DNA from 3 places in the Streptomyces sp. NPDC047974 genome. Region 3 is predicted to be linked to each of the others. Evidence: riboswitches for the same ligand, from Rfam matches in the RefSeq annotation. Region 3 holds a riboswitch; each other region holds the start of a gene.
The links. A riboswitch is a leader RNA that binds a small molecule or an ion and turns the genes downstream of it on or off. The one in region 3 is predicted to bind thiamine pyrophosphate.
Positions count from the first base shown of each region.

Region 1: it holds a riboswitch for thiamine pyrophosphate, as region 3 does, so the genes downstream of both, thiC (phosphomethylpyrimidine synthase ThiC) here and AB0E19_RS14050 (thiamine ABC transporter substrate-binding protein) in region 3, are expected to answer to the same signal.
Region 2: it holds a riboswitch for thiamine pyrophosphate, as region 3 does, so the genes downstream of both, thiO (glycine oxidase ThiO) here and AB0E19_RS14050 (thiamine ABC transporter substrate-binding protein) in region 3, are expected to answer to the same signal.

Region 1 covers NZ_JBEZNU010000011.1:52,381-58,233, reverse strand. The annotation lists gene AB0E19_RS17665 (helix-turn-helix domain-containing protein) at 1-372, shown strand, start outside; gene AB0E19_RS17660 (SsgA family sporulation/cell division regulator) at 511-951, shown strand; gene AB0E19_RS17655 (YibE/F family protein) at 1,118-2,500, opposite strand; TPP riboswitch at 2,572-2,708, shown strand; gene thiC (phosphomethylpyrimidine synthase ThiC) at 2,703-4,478, shown strand; gene AB0E19_RS17645 (hypothetical protein) at 4,545-5,183, opposite strand; gene AB0E19_RS17640 (metallophosphoesterase) at 5,345-5,853, opposite strand, start outside.
Region 2 covers NZ_JBEZNU010000003.1:165,182-171,034, reverse strand. The annotation lists gene thiE (thiamine phosphate synthase) at 1-535, opposite strand, end outside; gene AB0E19_RS06520 (Rv2175c family DNA-binding protein) at 714-1,079, opposite strand; gene AB0E19_RS06515 (FAD-dependent oxidoreductase) at 1,149-2,372, opposite strand; TPP riboswitch at 2,455-2,568, shown strand; gene thiO (glycine oxidase ThiO) at 2,566-3,756, shown strand; gene thiS (sulfur carrier protein ThiS) at 3,753-3,953, shown strand; gene AB0E19_RS06500 (thiazole synthase) at 3,959-4,753, shown strand; gene pknB (Stk1 family PASTA domain-containing Ser/Thr kinase) at 4,856-5,853, shown strand, end outside.
Region 3 covers NZ_JBEZNU010000008.1:100,146-105,998, forward strand. The annotation lists gene AB0E19_RS14045 (iron ABC transporter permease) at 1-913, opposite strand, end outside; gene AB0E19_RS14050 (thiamine ABC transporter substrate-binding protein) at 910-1,998, opposite strand; TPP riboswitch at 2,080-2,189, opposite strand; gene rlmN (23S rRNA (adenine(2503)-C(2))-methyltransferase RlmN) at 2,219-3,349, opposite strand; gene AB0E19_RS14060 (phosphatidate cytidylyltransferase) at 3,496-4,605, opposite strand; gene frr (ribosome recycling factor) at 4,605-5,162, opposite strand; gene pyrH (UMP kinase) at 5,213-5,853, opposite strand, start outside.

The sequences.
Region 1 (5,853 bases), on a different contig from region 3:
GCCGACTTCCGGGAGACCGGACACGCCCACGCGATCGGCCAGTGTCTGCTCAGCCAACTCGATCTGAAATCTCGTCAAGACCACCTTGACCGGCACCCCGTGGAAGCCATCACTCCGTACACGGTGCGTAATCGGCGGCTGCTTTTGGAGCGTTTGGGCGGTTTGGGGCGAATGGAGCCCCTGGTGGAGCGTCAGGAATATGCGCTCGGCACGGTTTGCGCCGCCATCCCCCTCACGGTGGGCAACACAGCGGCCACTCTGGCCATTTCTCTACCGCTTCACCAGGAAGAACGGTTGCTCCCAGCAGTCGAGCGGCTACAGACGGAGATCGGAAAGCTCTTCAGTTCGCTCGCCTTCTCTATCAGTATCTGAAAAATCACTCCTTGTGATCCGCTAGCGCGTACAGCACGATTGCGTCAAGAGGGCCACGGGGGATCATTCCTGGCCGTTTCGGTCACAGCTTTCAGCAGCTGTGTTTACACAACTGCTCCATCTACTGCGGGGTACATGATGCGAGAGTCGGTTCAGGCCGAGGTCCTGATGAGCTTCCTCGTCTCCGAGGAGCTCTCCTTCAAGATCCCAGTCGAACTGCGATACGAGACCCGGGATCCCTACGCGGTGCGGATGACCTTCCACCTTCCCGGAGACGCGCCCGTGACCTGGGCGTTCGGCAGAGAGCTGCTGCTCGACGGGATCAACCGCCCCAGCGGCGACGGCGACGTCCACATCGCCCCGACCGACCCCGAGGGCCTGTCGGACGTCTCCATCCGGCTCCAGGTGGGCGGTGACCGCGCCCTCTTCCGCGCCAGCGCCCCGCCGCTGGTCGCCTTCCTCGACCGCACGGACAAACTGGTGCCGCTCGGTCAGGAACAGGCACTGGGCGACTTCGAGGACAGCCTGGAGGCCGCGCTCGGCAAGATCCTCGCCGAGGAGAGCGCCGGCCCCGCCTGACGGAACCCGCTCCGTACGCCCGACACCGGCGCCCCTCCCCTCCGTCCGACGCCGGGACCCCTTTCCGTACCGCCGACGCCGGTCACCCCTCCTGCACGGCCGCCGCAGGCGCCCCGCTCCGCCCGGCCGCCGACGCGGCCCGCCCCGTACGGCCGCCGCGCACGCGTCACTTCGCGCGGCGCCGCCGTCCGCCGCGGCTCGCCGCCCGGCCGCCGGCCTCCGCCGCCGAAGGACGGTCGGCCGAGACCACGAGCGCCGCGAGTGCGGTCGTGACCGGCACCGAGGCGACCAGGCCGATCGAGCCGACCAGCGTCCGGACGATCTCCTGCGCCACCAGCTCGCTGTTGGCCACCGTCCCCATGCTGCTCTCCGCGATGGTGAAGAGCAGGAGCAGCGGGAGCGAGGCACCGGCGTAGGCCAGGACCAGCGTGTTGACCACCGAGGCGATGTGGTCGCGGCCGATCCGGATCCCGGCCCGGTACAGGGCGCGCGGCCCCATGCCGGGGTCGGCCTGGTGCAGTTCCCAGACGGCCGAGGTCTGGGTGACGGTGACATCGTCCAGGACACCGAGCGAACCGATGATCACGCCGGCGAGCAGCAGGCCGGACATGTCGATCTCCGGGTAGAGACCGTGGATCAGCCCGGTGTAGTCGTCGGTGTTGCCGCTGAGCGAGGCCCAGCCGATGAAGAAGGAGCCGAGCAGTCCGATCAGCAGCAGCGAGATCAGCGTGCCCAGGACCGCGACCGAGGTCCGGGCCGACAGGCCGTGGCACATGTAGAGCGCGAGCAGCATGATCGCGCTCGATCCCACCACCGCCACGATCAGCGGGTTCGACCCCTCCAGGATCGCGGGCAGGATGAAGAGGGTGAGTACCAGGAAGCTCACGGCGAGCGCGATCAGCGCCATCACGCCCCGCATGCGGCCGACGAGCACGACCGCGAGCGCGAAGATGCCGGCGAGGACCGCCATCGGCACCTTCCGGTTCACGTCCGTCACCGAGTACTGCAGGTCCTTCGGAGCGTCGGGGGCGTAGGCGACCACCACGCCCTGGCCCTCCTCCAGTTGGCGCGGGGCGTCCGGCTGGACGATCTCGGTGAACTGCCGCCCCTTGTCCGGACCGCTGGTGACCTCGATCGTCGCCTTCTCGCACTGCCCCTGCTGTGCGTCGACCGCCTCGCGGCCCTGCGGAGTGGAGGTGTCGCCGGTGGGCGGCACCTGCGCGGCGTTCACGTCCTTGCAGTCCACCTGCTCGACCGCCACGACCTTGCCCTGCTCGGTCTGCCGGTCGAAGCCGACCCCGGTCCGCTCGTGCGCCGGAGTGCCACCGGGCCAGAGCACCACGAGGCCGACGACCACGGCGGTGGCGAAGGGGATGAGGACGGCCGCGATGACTCTTCGCAGATGGCGCGAGACGGGCGCGGCGGGCCCGTGGCTGTGGCTGTGCCCGTGGCCGGAGCCGTGGTCCGGACCGTGCTGGCCGAAACCGTGCCCGTGCTCGTGACCGTGCTCGTGGCCGTGCGGATCGGGGGACTGCTGGGGGGAAGTCACCACCCGATCATCGCAAGAACGGTGGGGGCCCACTGTTCAGCACGCCCGGGAGGGCGCTAGCCTCGTGACACCTTTGCACACGCGGGAGCTCGGAGCACCGGGCTGAGAGGGCGCTGATCACCGTACGCACACGTACGGGAGGAGGCTGCGCCGACCGCCGAACCTGTTACCGGGTAATGCCGGCGTAGGGAGATTCGGTCACATGACCCTTCAGGATGCACGCACGCCTGCTTCCAGCCAGGACGAGCGCACGCCGGGCTGGCACAAGGGATACGTCGAGGGCTCCCGCCCCGACCTCCGGGTGCCGGTCCGCCAGGTGCACCTCACCAACGGCAAGGACGTGACGCTGTACGACACGTCCGGCCCGTACACCGACCCCGCCGTCGACACCGACGTGCGCCGGGGCCTGCTCCCGCTCCGCGAGAACTGGATCATCGCGCGCGGCGACACCGAGGAGTACCCGGGCCGCCCGGTCCGCCCCGAGGACGACGGCATCAAGCACACCTCGCCGCGCGGCGGAGGGCTCAAGAACCTCGACGCGGTCTTCCCCGGCCGTCCGCGGCTGCCCCGCCGGGGGCGCGCCGGGCAGGCCGTGACCCAGCTCGCGTACGCCCGCCGGGGCGAGATCACCCCGGAGATGGAGTACGTGGCGATCCGGGAGAACGTCTCCCCCGAGGTCGTCCGCGAGGAGATCGCGGCGGGCCGCGCGGTGCTGCCGGCCAACGTCAACCACCCGGAGATCGAGCCGATGATCATCGGCAAGCGGTTCCTGGTGAAGGTCAACGCCAACATCGGCAACTCCGCCGTCACCTCCTCCATCGAGGAGGAGGTGGAGAAGATGACCTGGGCGACCCGCTGGGGCGCCGACACGGTCATGGACCTGTCCACCGGCCGCAACATCCACACCACCCGCGAGTGGGTGCTGCGCAACTCCCCCGTGCCGATCGGCACCGTGCCGCTCTACCAGGCCCTGGAGAAGGTCGACGGCAGGGCCGAGGAACTGACCTGGGAGATCTACAAGGACACGGTCATCGAGCAGGCCGAGCAGGGCGTGGACTACATGACCGTGCACGCCGGCGTGCTCCTGCCGTACGTGCCGCTCACCGCGCGCCGCAAGACCGGCATCGTCTCGCGCGGCGGTTCGATCATGGCCGCCTGGTGCCTCGCGCACCACAAGGAGAACTTCCTCTACACGAACTTCGAGGAGCTCTGCGAGATCCTCGCGGCGTACGACGTCACGTACTCGCTCGGCGACGGTCTGCGCCCCGGCTCGATCGCGGACGCCAACGACGACGCCCAGTTCGCGGAGCTGCGCACGCTCGGCGAGCTGAACACGATCGCCAAGCGCCACAACGTGCAGACGATGATCGAGGGCCCGGGCCACGTCCCGATGCACAAGATCAAGGAGAACATCGACCTCCAGCAGGAGATCTGCGAGGAGGCGCCGTTCTACACGCTCGGCCCGCTGACCACGGACGTCGCGCCCGCCTACGACCACATCACCTCCGGCATCGGCGCGGCGATGATCGCCTGGTGGGGCACCGCGATGCTCTGCTACGTGACGCCCAAGGAGCACCTGGGCCTGCCGAACCGCGACGACGTGAAGACCGGTGTCATCACGTACAAGATCGCGGCGCACGCGGCGGACCTGGCCAAGGGGCACCCGGGCGCGCAGGAGTGGGACGACGCGCTCTCCGACGCGCGCTTCGAGTTCCGCTGGGAGGACCAGTTCAACCTGGCCCTCGACCCGGACACCGCCCGTGAGTTCCACGACGAGACGCTGCCGGCGGAGCCCGCGAAGACCGCCCACTTCTGCTCGATGTGCGGTCCGAAGTTCTGCTCGATGAAGATCTCCCAGGACATCCGCCGCGAGCACGGCGGTGACCTGAAGAAGGAGGAGATCGAGGCCGGCATGGCCGAGAAGTCGGCGGAGTTCGCCGCCTCCGGCAACCGCGTCTACCTGCCGATGGCGGAGTAGCGGCCGCCTGCCGTACGAGACCCACCCCGGCCCGCGGTCCACGGGGGGATCGCGGGCCGGGGTGCGTCACGGAGGCGGCCCCGGGCCCCGGTCGGGGTCGGTGGCCGTGGCCGTGAGGGCGGCCTGGAGGAAGGGGACGACGCCGCGCTCCAGGAGGGCGTGGCGCCAGGCGGCGCGGGCCCGGGCGAGTTCGTCGTCGGGGGCGCCGGTCTCGGCGGGGCTGTTGCGGAGGGCGGTCAGGAGGAGTCCGGCGCCCGCGCAGAGCAGTCCGGCGGCGGCGAGGGCGCCGAAGACCAGGCCGGCGGTGAGCAGCGTGGTGCCGAGGGCGGCGTCCGGGGCGAGCCAGCGGACCACGGCGCCGACCAGGAGGAAGATCGCGGCTGCGGTGCCGGCGAGGACCGGGACGAGGACGGTGAGGACCGCGACGGCGCCCGGGGACTCGTCGGGGGCGGGGGTCCGGGGGCGGTTGGAGGCGGCGCGGTCCGCTTCGCGGACCTTGGTGAAGTGCTCGTACTCGCCCGCCGCCGCCGCGGTGATCAGCGCTGTCGCGTTCAGGGCCATCGCGCGCAGCTGACCGGTGGTCAGCCGGGTTCCCGCTCCGGCGAGTTCCGGCCGCTGCGGAGCGGTGCGCAGTGCGTCGTCGAGGACCCGCTCGTACTCGGCGCGGTCCTCGGTCAGCAGGTGCGGAGCCACGTTCATGTGCATCCCCCGATGCTGATGGGCCGGGACCGGCCGTGCGGAACGGCGGTCCGGGCGGAAGCGGAGGAGAGCCTGCCTAACTGGGGAGACCGATGGTAGGGCCGTGAGCGTGCGCGCTGACAGGGGGTTTCCGGAATTCGCCCGCTCCGGATGCGCAGGGTGAGGGGTCAGTCCCCCAGCGGGAGTTGGACGACCAGCAGCTTTCCGGCCATGGTGACGCCGCCGTCCATGGCGATGGCGAGACCGTCGGCGTAGACGTGCGGTCCGTCGACGACCGGGCGGGACTCCTCCTCGCCGTCCTCCGTACCGACCTGGCCGAGGAGGTACGGGATCGGGCTGTGGCCGTGCACGATCCGGGAGCCGCCGTAGGTGCCGAGCAGCTCCTGGACGGCCTGCGGGCCGTCCTCGTCGCGGAAGGCGAAGCGCTTGGTGAACTTCCGGAAGAGGTCCCAGACCTCGTCGGCGTCGTTGCGCGTGAGGACCTCGTGGACCGTGTCGTTGACGTCCTCGATCGTCTGGCCGTATTCGAGGTACGCGGTGGTGTCCGAGTGCAGCAGGAGGTGGTCGTCCTCGCGGACGACGGCGTCGAGCCGGGACATCCACTGGAGGTGGACGTCCTGGAGGCGGTCCATGTCGTGCTTCTGGCCGCCGTTGAGCAGCCAGGCGGCCTGGAAGG
Region 2 (5,853 bases), on a different contig from region 3:
GGTCGAGGTTGGTCTCGTCGATGCCGCCGATGGCGAACCAGGGGCGGTCCTGGGCGAGGCCCGCCGCGTACCGCACCAGGTCGAGGCCGGGGGCGTACCGCCCGGGCTTGGTGGGGGTGGGCCAGCAGGGGCCGGTGCAGAAGTAGTCGACGCCGGGTTCGGCGGCGGCCGCGGCGACCTCGGACTCGGCGTGGCAGGAGCGGCCGATCAGCACCCGGTCGCCGAGGATGGCGCGGGCGGCGGGGACGGGCAGGTCGCCCTGGCCGAGGTGGAGGACGTCGGCGCCGATGGCGTGGGCGACGTCGGCCCGGTCGTTCACGGCGAGGAGCTTGCCGTGGCGGCGGCAGGCCTCGGCGAGGACGGCGAGGTGCTCCAGCTCCTCGCCGGCCTCCATGCCCTTGTCGCGGAGCTGCACGATGTCGACGCCGGAGGAGAGCACGGCGTCGAGGAAGGCGGGCAGGTCGCCCTGGCGCTTCCGGGCGTCGGTGCACAGGTAGAGCCGGGCGTCGGCGAGCTGCTCACGAGGTGTGGGCATGGTGGTTCCCCCCGTCGGGTGGCGCCGGTGCCGCGGCGCGGGGGCTGCGGCACCGGCGGTGGTGGTTCGGTGTCCGGAAGCCGGTGTCCCGGGCTCCGGGGTGTCTCGGACCCGGCGTCCCGACGCCGGGTCCCCGGGCTCCGGAGTCACGGACTCGGGCGCCTCGGGCTTCGGTGGGTCAGACGGCGAGCGCCTGGGCGCGGCGCTTCACCTCCGTACCGCGATTCTCGCCGAGGGCCTGCGCGGGCGTGCCGGGCAGGCTCGGGTCCTCGGTGAAGAGCCACTCCAGCATCTCCTCGTCGGAGAAGCCGTCGTCCCTCAGGAGCGTCAGGGTGCCGGCGAGGCCCTTGACGACCTTGTCGCCCTGGATGAAGGCGGCGGGCACCTGGAGCGCGTTGTTCTCCCCGCGGCGCACGGCGATCAGCTGGCCCTCCTTCACCAGCTGCCGCACCCGCGTCACCTCGACGTCGAGCATCTCCGCGATGTCGGGGAGGTAGAGCCAGGCGGGGACGAGAGCATCGATGTTTGCGTCAATCTCGGTCACGGGACAAGCCTGCCATCCGGGACCGACAGTCGGTAGTCGGGCCCGCCCCGGCCGCCGCCGTCCGGGTTGTCAGCGGACGGCGGACTTGAGCGGCACGGCCGGGTCGGCGGCCCGCTCGGGGTCGACGGGGGTGCCGGACTCGATGAGCTTGCGGCCCTGGGCGAGGTCGCGGGGGCGGCCGACGGCGAGGAGGGCGACCGGGACCCCTTCGCGCAGCCAGAGCACCGCCCAGGAGGCGCCGGACGCGTCCCCGCGCCGCACGAGAGTGTCGGCGCCGGTGTGGTGGCCGGCGTACTGGACGAAGCGGCCGAACTGCTCGGACCAGAAGTACGGGACGGGGTCGTACGGCTCCGGGGCGGCGCCGTCGGCTCCGGTGAGGTCGGCGGCGACCGTGCGGGGGCCCTGGAGGGCGTTGTCCCAGTGGTGGACGAGGAGCCGCTCCCCGTAGCGGGCGGAGGGGAAGGAGGCGCAGTCGCCGACCGCGTACACGTCGGGCAGGGAGGTGCGCAGCCGCTCGTCGGCGGTGACGGCGCCGCCGGCGTCGAGGGCGATGCCGGAGCCCGCGAGCCAGTCGGTGGCGGGGCGGGCGCCGATGCCGACGACGACGGCGTCGGCGGGGAGTTCGCGGCCGTCGGCGAGGACGACGGCGCCGGGGCGGACGGTGGCCACGCGCGCGTGGGTGAGGAGTTCGGCGCCGCTCTCGGCGTACCAGCCGGCCATGGCGGTGGTGACCTCGTCGGGCAGGGCGCCGGCGAGCGGGAGGGGGGCGGCCTCGACGACGGTGACGGTGCAGCCGGCCTCGCGGGCGGCGGTGGCGAACTCGGCGCCGATCCAGCCGGCGCCGACCACGACGACGGAGCCGCCGCCGGCCAGGACGGGGCCGAGGCGGACGGCGTCGTCGAGGGTGCGCAGCAGGTGGACGCCGGGGACGCCCTCGGTGCCCGGGAGGGTGAGCGGGTGGGCGCCGGTGGCGAGGACGAGGGCGTCGTACGGGACGGGGCCCGCCTCGGTGTCGAGTTCGCGGTCGGCGGGGCGCAGTCCGGTGACGTCGAGGCCGAGGCGGAGGTCGACGCCGAGCGACTCGAAGTCGACGTCGAAGGCCGAGTGCTCGGCCTTTCCGAGGAGGACCGCCTTGGAGAGCGGGGGCCGGTCGTAGGGCTGGTGGGGTTCGGCGCCGATGAGGGTGACGGGGCCCTCGAAGCCCTGCTCTCGCAGGGCGACGGCGGTCTGTACGCCCGCCATGCCCGCGCCGACGATCACCACGTGCCGCTGGGTCTGCTTCTGCTCGCTCACCCGTCCACCATACGCATCTGACGGATCGTCAGACAGGAGGCCCCCTGTGGAGCTCCGCCGACGGGGGCTAGGGTGGCGGGCACACACCACTCGCGGGAGCCCGGACGCACCGGGCTGAGAGGGAGGCTGACCGGCCTCCGACCGTACGAACCTGATCCGGGTCATGCCGGCGAAGGGAGGGGCGGGAACGCCCATGCGTTCTTCCGAAGGAACAGAAGACCGTCAGGTCACCGACGTCCTCGTGATCGGCGGTGGCGTCATCGGACTCGTCACGGCCTGGCGGGCGGCCCAGCGCGGACTGACCGTCGCGGTGGTCGACCCCGACCCGGGCGGCGGCGCCGCCCGGGTCGCGGCCGGCATGCTCGCCGCCGTCACCGAACTGCACTACGGCGAGGAGACCCTCCTCGGGCTCAACCTCGCCTCCGCCGCACGCTACCCGGCCTTCACGGCCGAGCTGGAGGAGGCCACCGGCCTCGACGTCGGCTACCGCGCCTGCGGCACCCTCGCCGTGGCCCTCGACGCCGACGACCGCGCCCACCTGCGCGAACTGCACGCCCTCCAGACCCGCTGCGGACTCGACTCCGAGTGGCTCAGCGGCCGCGAGTGCCGCCGCCTCGAACCCATGCTGGCGCCCGGGGTGCGCGGCGGGCTCCGGGTGGACGGCGACCACCAGGTCGACCCGCGCCGGCTGGCCGCCGCACTGCTCACCGCCTGCGAGCGGGCGGGAGTGGTCTTCCACCGGGCGCTCGCCGAGCGGCTCACGGTGGCGGGCGACCGGGCGACCGGAGCCGTCCTGCGCGACGGCACGGCGCTCTCCGCCGACCGGACCGTCCTCGCCGCCGGCAGCCTCAGCGGCCGGCTCGCGGGCGTGCCGCCGTCGGTGCTGCCGCCGGTCCGCCCGGTGAAGGGCCAGGTCCTGCGGCTGCGGATCCCCGCCCCGTACGCCCCCTTCCTCTCCCGCACCGTGCGGGCGGTGGTCCGCGGCAGCCACGTCTACCTGGTCCCGCGCGAGAACGGCGAGCTGGTCGTCGGCGCCACCAGCGAGGAGCTGGGCTGGGACACCACGGTGACCGCCGGCGGGGTGTACGAGCTGCTCCGCGACGCCCACGAGCTGGTCCCCGGCCTCACCGAGCTGCCGCTCACCGAGACCCTCGCCGGACTGCGCCCCGGCTCCCCCGACAACGCCCCGATGCTCGGCCCGACCGCCCTGCCCGGCCTCGACCTGGCCACCGGCCACTACCGCAACGGGATCCTCCTCACCCCCGTCACCGGCGACGTCATGGCGGAGGTGCTCACCACCGGCGCCCTGCCCGACGAGGCGCGCCCCTTCTCCCCCCGCCGCTTCCCCACCGCTCTCTCCGCACGTCAGGAGCAGCCCGCATGAACGTGTCCGTGAACGGCGAGCCCCGCGTGCTCGCCGCCCCCGTCTCCCTGGAGGCCCTGGTCACCGGCCTCACCGCCGCCCCGTCCGGGGTCGCCGCCGCCGTCAACGAGACGGTGGTGCCGCGCGGCGAGTGGGCGGCGACGCTGCTCGCCGACGGCGACCGGGTCGAGGTCCTCACCGCGGTGCAGGGGGGCTGAGCGCGATGTCCGACGACGTGTTCGCCCTCGGCGGTACGGAGTTCTCCTCCCGGCTCATCATGGGCACCGGCGGCGCCCCCAGCCTGGACGTCCTCGAACGCTCCCTGGTGGCGAGCGGCACCGAGCTCACCACGGTCGCCATGCGCCGCCTCGACCCCACCGTGCAGGGCTCGGTCCTCTCCGTCCTCGACCGGCTCGGCATCCGCGTCCTGCCGAACACGGCGGGCTGCTACACGGCCGGCGAGGCCGTCCTCACGGCCCGGCTGGCCCGGGAGGCCCTCGGCACGGACTGGATCAAGCTGGAGGTGGTCGCCGACGAGCGGACCCTCCTCCCCGACGGGGTGGAGCTCCTCGACGCCGCCGAGACCCTGGTGGACGACGGCTTCACCGTCCTCCCCTACACCAACGACGACCCGGTCCTGGCCCGGAAGCTGGAGGACGTGGGCTGCGCGGCGATCATGCCGCTCGGCTCCCCCATCGGCTCCGGCCTCGGCATCCGCAACCCGCACAACTTCGAGCTGATCGTGGAGCGGGCCGGGGTGCCGGTGATCCTCGACGCCGGCGCGGGCACCGCCTCGGACGCGGCGCTCGCGATGGAGCTGGGGTGCGCGGCGGTGATGCTCGCCTCGGCCGTGACCCGGGCCCAGGAGCCGGTCCTGATGGCCTCGGCGATGCGCCACGCGGTCGAGGCGGGCCGCCTCGCGCACCGCGCGGGCCGCATCCCCCGCCGCCACTTCGCGGAGGCCTCCTCGCCGACGGAGGGCCTGGCCCGGCTGGACCCGGAGCGCCCCGCCTTCTGAGCCCGCCCCCGGACCCCGGCCCGGAGCGGGGTACGTCACAAGCGTGCTGCGGTCGGGGCCGGGGGGCGGGGCGGGTCCGTACCGGCTCGTAGACTCGACGCCGTGGACACGACCCTTCAGGACCCCCTCGTCGGGCGGCTGCTCGACGGCCGCTACCGCGTCGACGCGCGCATCGCCGTCGGCGGGATGGCCACGGTCTACCGGGCCCTCGACACCCGCCTCGACCGCGTCCTCGCGCTCAAGGTGATGCACCCCTCCCTGGCCGCCGACGCGGCCTTCGTCGAACGGTTCATCCGCGAGGCGAAGTCCGTCGCCCGCCTCGCGCACCCGAACGTGGTCGCCGTCTTCGACCAGGGCGCCGAGGGCGCGTACGTCTACCTGGCGATGGAGTACGTCTCCGGCTGCACCCTCCGGGACGTGCTCCGCGAGCGCGGCGCCCTCCAGCCCCGCGCCGCCCTGGACATCCTGGAGCCGGTCCTCGCCGCGCTGGGCGCCGCGCACCGGGCCGGGTTCGTGCACCGGGACATGAAGCCGGAGAACGTCCTGATAGGGGACGACGGCCGGGTCAAGGTCGCCGACTTCGGGCTCGTCCGCTCGGTCGGCTCGGCGACCGCCACCACCGGCGCGGTCCTCGGCACCGTCTCGTACCTCGCCCCCGAGCAGATCGAGCACGGCACCGCCGACACCCGTGCCGACGTGTACGCCTGCGGCGTCGTCCTGTACGAGATGCTGACGGGCGGCAAGCCGCACTCCGGCGACACCCCCGCCCAGGTCCTGTACCGGCATCTGAACACCGACGTGCCGGCCCCGTCCGCCGCCGTCCCCGGACTGCCCCTCGAACTCGACGAGCTGGTCGCCGCCGCGACCGCCCGCAACCCCGAGGTCCGGCCGCCCGACGCCGTGGCGCTGCTCGCCCTGCTCCGGGAGGCGCGGGCCGCGCTCACCGACGAGCAGCTGGACGCGCTGCCGCCGCAGGCCAGGACCGAGCAGCGGGACACCGGCGAGGACCGCACCAGCGTGATCGCCCGCCCGGTGCCCGCGCCGGAGGCCACCGACCCGCACGCCGTGCAGCACACCAGCCGCCTCGCCACGCCCGAGCC
Region 3 (5,853 bases):
GCAGGATCAGCACCGCGACCGAGGCGAGCACCCCGCCGAGCAGCGCCCACTGCCCGAAGCCGCGCGGCCGGCGCGCGGTCTGCTCCGGGGGGACGAGGCGCAGCGCGGTCTCCCGTCGCCGCACCGTCCGCGCGTGCACGGCGAGGATCACGCCCACCGCCACGAACTGCACCAGCGTCAGCACGGCCGCCGTCCGCAGGTCGAGCAGCCGGGCCGTCTGCCGGTAGATCTCCGCCTCCAGCGTCGTGTACGCGTCCCCGCCGAGGATCTGCACGACGCCGAAGGAGGTGAAGGTGAAGAGGAAGACCATCAGCGCCGCCGCCGACACCGCCGGCACCAGGGCCGGCAGCGTCACCGACCGCCACGCCGTCCAGCGGGACGCCCCGAGCACCCGGGCCGCCTCCTCCTGGCGCGGGTCGAGCTGCGCCCACAGCCCGCCGACGGTCCGGACGACGACCGCGTAGTTGAAGAAGACGTGCGCGAGGAGGATCGCCCACACCGTGGTGTCGAGCCGCAGCCCCCACAGCTCGTCGGTGAACCCGCCCCGCCCCACGAGCGCCAGGAACGCCGTGCCGACGAGCACCGTCGGCAGCACGAACGGCACGGTGACGACCGCCCGCAGCACGCCCTTCCCGGGGAAGTCGAAGCGGGCGAAGACGTACGCGCCCGGCAGCGCCACGAGCAGCGTGAGCCCGGTGGAGGCGGCCGCCTGCCAGACGGTGAAGACGAGCACGTCGAGGATGTCGGAGCGGCCCAGGGTCGCCCCGATCGCCCCGAGGTCCCAGGCGCCGTCGGGCCGCAGCCCGCGCTCGACGATCGACACGACGGGCCAGGCGAAGAACACCGCGAAGAACGCGACGGGCAGGGCCGTCAGGCCCAGCCGCGCCGCGCTCCCCTTCAGGTCACGCCTCACTTGAGGACGAGCGACGACCACTGCTGGATCCACGCCTCGCGCTGCGCGGCGATCTTCTCCGGCGCCACCGTCTCCGGCTTCTCGATCACCACGCCGTGCTTCGTGAACAGCTCCGGCAGGGCGGCGTCCTTCGCCACCGGGTTCACGAACATCTGGAGCGGCATGTCGTCCTGGAACGTCTTCGAGATCAGGAAGTCGATCAGCGCCTTGCCGCCCTCGGGGTTCTTCGCCCCGTGCAGCAGGCCCGCGAACTCGATCTGGCGGAAGCAGGTGCCGGTGGACACCCCGGTGGGGGCCTCCTTCGGCTGCGGCTGCGCGTACAGCACCTCGACCGGCGGGCTGGAGGCGTAGGAGACGACCAGCGGACGGTCGCCCTTGGCCTCCTTGCCGCCGGCCGAACCGGAGAACTCCTGGTTGTAGGCGAGCTCCCAGCTGTCGACGGTCTTCACGCCGTTCGCCTTCAGCTTCTTCCAGTAGTCCTGCCAGCCGGCGTCGCCGTACTTCGCGACCGTGCCGAGGAGGAAACCGAGGCCCGGGGAGGACCGCTCCGGGTTCTCCACCACGAGGAGGTCCTTGTACTCCGGCTTCAGCAGGTCGTCGAAGGACTGCGGCGGCGCCACCTTCTTGTCCGCGAAGTACTTCTTGTCGTAGTTGACGCAGATGTCGCCGGTGTCGATCGGCGTGACCCGCTTGTCGAGCTTGAAGGTGTCCGGGATCCGGTCGGCGCCCTTCGCCTCGTACGGCACGAAGATGCCGTTGTCGAGGGCGCGGGAGAGCAGCGTGTTGTCGACGCCGAAGAAGACGTCGCCCTGCGGGGAGCCCTTGGTCAGGATCTCCTTGTTGACGGCCTCGCCCGCGTCACCGGCCTTGAGGACCTTGACCGTGAATCCGGTCTGCTTCGTGAACTCGGCCAGCACCTCCTTGGAGGCGTTGAAGGAGTCGTGGCTGACCAGCGTCACGGTCTTCGGCGCGGGCTCCCCGGTCTTCCCCGCGGCGTCGCGGGCGGACTCGGTGGAGCAGGCGGCGAGGCCCGTGACGCCGAGCGCCGCGGCCAGCGCGACGGCGGCGGCCTTCTTGGTGTGCATGTGTATGTCCTCCTGGGTGGGACCAGAAGGAGACGCGGCCCTGCCCGCGGCCGGGGACCGGACGCGGGCAGGGCGCAACAGCTCGAGTTACGACCGAACTTCCTACCCGGAATGACCCGGGCGAGGTTCAGAGGGTCTGCGGTCTACGGTTACCGCACTCTCAGCGCTGTGGCGCTCCCCTGTCGGAATATGCAGGTGTGTTCGAGCACAGGGTACAAGGTCAGCGTTCGGAGGCGGCGAGCTGTCCACAGGCGCCGTCGATCTCCTGGCCCCGGGTGTCCCGGACGGTGACCGGCACGCCGTGGCGGGCGATGGCCTCGACGAAGGCCTTCTCGTCCTCCGGCCGGGAGGCGGTCCACTTCGAACCGGGCGTCGGGTTCAGCGGGATCAGGTTGACGTGCACCCGCTTGCCCTTGAGCAGCTTGCCCAGCAGGTCGCCCCGCCAGGCCTGGTCGTTGATGTCCCGGATGAGGGCGTACTCGATGGAGACCCGGCGGCCGGACTTCTCGGCGTACTCCCACGCCGCGTCCAGCACCTCCCGCACCTTCCAGCGGGTGTTCACCGGCACCAGCGTGTCCCGCAGCTCGTCGTCCGGGGCGTGCAGGGAGACCGCGAGCCGGCACTTGAAGCCCTCGTCGGCGAAGCGCAGCATCGCCGGCACCAGGCCCACGGTCGACACGGTGATCCCGCGCTGCGACAGGCCGAGGCCGTCGGGCTCGGGGTCGGTCAGCCGGCGGATGGCGCCGACGACGCGCTTGTAGTTGGCGAGCGGCTCACCCATCCCCATGAAGACGATGTTCGAGAGCCGCGCGGGCCCGCCGGGCACCTCGCCGTCGCGCAGCGCGCGCATGCCGTCGACGATCTGGTGCACGATCTCGGCGGTCGACAGGTTCCGGTCGAGGCCGGCCTGGCCGGTCGCGCAGAACGGGCAGTTCATGCCGCAGCCGGCCTGCGAGGAGATGCACATCGTCACCCGGTCCGGGTAGCGCATGAGCACCGACTCCACGAGCGTGCCGTCGTGCAGCCGCCACAGGGTCTTGCGGGTGGTGTCGTCGTCGCACGAGATGTGCCGCACCACCGACATCAGGTCGGGCAGCAGCTCGCCGGCCAGCTTCTCCCGCGAGGCGGCCGGGATGTCGGTCCACTCGGCGGGGTCGTGCGCGTACCGCGCGAAGTAGTGCGTCGACAGCTGCTTGGCGCGGAAGGGCTTCTCGCCGATCGCGGCGACGGCCTCCTTCCGCTCGGCGGGCGAGAGGTCGGCGAGGTGCCGCGGCGGCTTCTTGGCTCCGCGCGGGGCGACGAAAGTGAGTTCTCCGGGCAGCGGACGGGCCACGACGGCGTCTCTCCTCATACAGGCACGAGGTCGGACGTCCCGCGACGGCGGGGAGTGCGGCAGGGCGATGCCGGGGCGACCTCACTGGACCGTCCCCGCGGTGGCGAGGACGACGAAGGGCCCGGGCCGCAAGGCCCGAGCCCTTCCAGAGTACCCGCTGTCCGTCAACCCGTTCCGACGAAGAGCGCGAGGAGCAGCCACACCACCGGCGCCGTCGGCAGGAGCGAGTCCAGGCGGTCCATGATGCCGCCGTGCCCCGGGAGCAGCGTGCCCATGTCCTTGATGCCGAGGTCGCGCTTGATCATCGACTCGCCGAGGTCGCCGAGCGTCGCGCTCGCCGCCACCGCCAGGCCGAGGAGCAGACCCTGCCACCAGGTGCCGTCGTCGATCAGGAACTCCATGCACAGCGCGCCGGCCGCCATCGCGAAGGCCACCGCGCCGAACAGTCCCTCGCGGGTCTTGCCGGGGCTGATCCGCGGCGCCAGCTTGTGCTTGCCGAAGCGCCAGCCCACCGCGTAGGCCCCGGTGTCGCTGACCACCGTGAGCAGCAGGAAGGTCAGCACCCGCCACGGCCCGTCGTCGGCGGTGAGCAGCATCGCCACGAAGGTCGCCAGGAACGGCACGTAGAACGCGGCGAAGACGCCCGCCGTGACGTCCTTCAGATACCCCTCGGGGGGTTCCGTCATCCGCCAGACGAGCACCGCGAGCGCCGTCAGGGCCATCGCGACCCAGGCGCCCTCGGGGCCCCGCACGTAGCCGGCGACGACCATCGCCGCGCCGCCGACCGCGAGCGGCACCAGCGGCGCCTTGATCGCCTTGCGCTCCTGGAGCCGGGAGGTCAGCTCCCAGAGCCCGACGACCACGGCCACCGCGACGACGCCGACGAAGGCCGGCTTCCAGATGAACAGGGACGCGATGATCACGGCCCCGAGACCGACGCCGACCCCTATGGCCGCGCCCAGGTCCCGGCCCGCGCTCTTCTTCTGCCGGGGCGCGGGGGCCGCGGACGGCGGAGGAGGCGGGACGGGGCTGGGCATGGGCTCCTGCGGGTGCTCGTGCGGGGTCTCGTCACGGAAGAGGGGACCGCTCGGGTAAGCGGCCCCCCGTCCGTGTCCGTCCTGGAAACCGCCGGCGGGTACGTCGGGCACGATGGGCATGGGGCGAGTCTGCGCCGCCCGGTGCCGATCGTGGGCGGGACCCGCCGGGGCAGGCCCCTGGTCGGGTCCGCCGAGACCTGAACCGGCCGCCGGCGCCCCCCAGGATGAGTCGTTCATCAGACCTCGAGGAGCTCGGCTTCCTTGTGCTTCAGGAGCTCGTCCACCTGCGCCACGTACTTCGCGGTGGTGTCGTCGAGCTCCTTCTCCGCGCGGCGGCCCTCGTCCTCGCCGACCTCGCCGTCCTTGACGAACTTGTCGATGGTCTCCTTGGCCTTGCGGCGCACGGAGCGGATCGAGATCTTGGAGTCCTCGGCCTTGCCCTTGGCGACCTTGATGTAGTCGCGGCGGCGCTCTTCGGTGAGCTCCGGGAAGGTCACCCGGATGATGTTGCCGTCGTTGCTCGGGTTGACGCCGAGGTCCGAGTCGCGGATGGCCTGCTCGATGTTGCGCAGCGCGCTCTTGTCGAACGGGGTCACCACGGCCATGCGCGGCTCCGGCACCGAGAACGACGCCAGCTGGTTGATGGGCGTGAGGGCGCCGTAGTAGTCGGCCACGATCTTGTTGAACATCGCCGGGTGCGCACGGCCGGTGCGGATCGCGGCGAAGTCCTCCTTGGCGACCACGACCGCCTTCTCCATCTTCTCCTCGGCCTCGAGGAGGGTCTCTTCGATCACCACATGCTCCTGCGTGTCGTCGCGTTGTGTCGGTTGAGGGCGGGCCTGGGTCAGGCCCGGGTGCCCTGGTCGCTCACGAGTGTGCCGATCTTCTCACCCGTCACGGCGCGCGCGATATTGCCCTCGGCGAGCAGTTCGAAGACGAGGATCGGGAGCTTGTTGTCGCGGCACAGGGTGATGGCGGTGGCATCGGCGACCTTGAGGTCGCGGGTGATGACCTCGCTGTACTCCAGGGCGTCGAACTTGACCGCGGCCGGGTTGGTCCTCGGGTCGGAGTCGTAGACGCCGTCCACGCCGTTCTTCCCCATGAGGAGCGCTTCGGCGTCGATCTCCAGGGCCCGCTGGGCGGCGGTCGTGTCGGTGGAGAAGTACGGCATGCCCATGCCGGCGCCGAAGATGACCACGCGGCCCTTCTCCAGGTGGCGCACGGCGCGCAGCGGGATGTACGGCTCGGCGACCTGGCCCATGGTGATGGCGGTCTGGACGCGGGAGTCGATGCCCTCCTTCTCCAGGAAGTCCTGGAGGGCGAGGCAGTTCATCACGGTGCCGAGCATGCCCATGTAGTCGGAACGGGCCCGGTCCATGCCGCGCTGCTGGAGCTCGGCGCCGCGGAAGAAGTTGCCGCCGCCGATGACGATGGCGATCTGGGCGCCGTCGCGGACCACGGCCGCGATCTCACGCGCGATGGCGT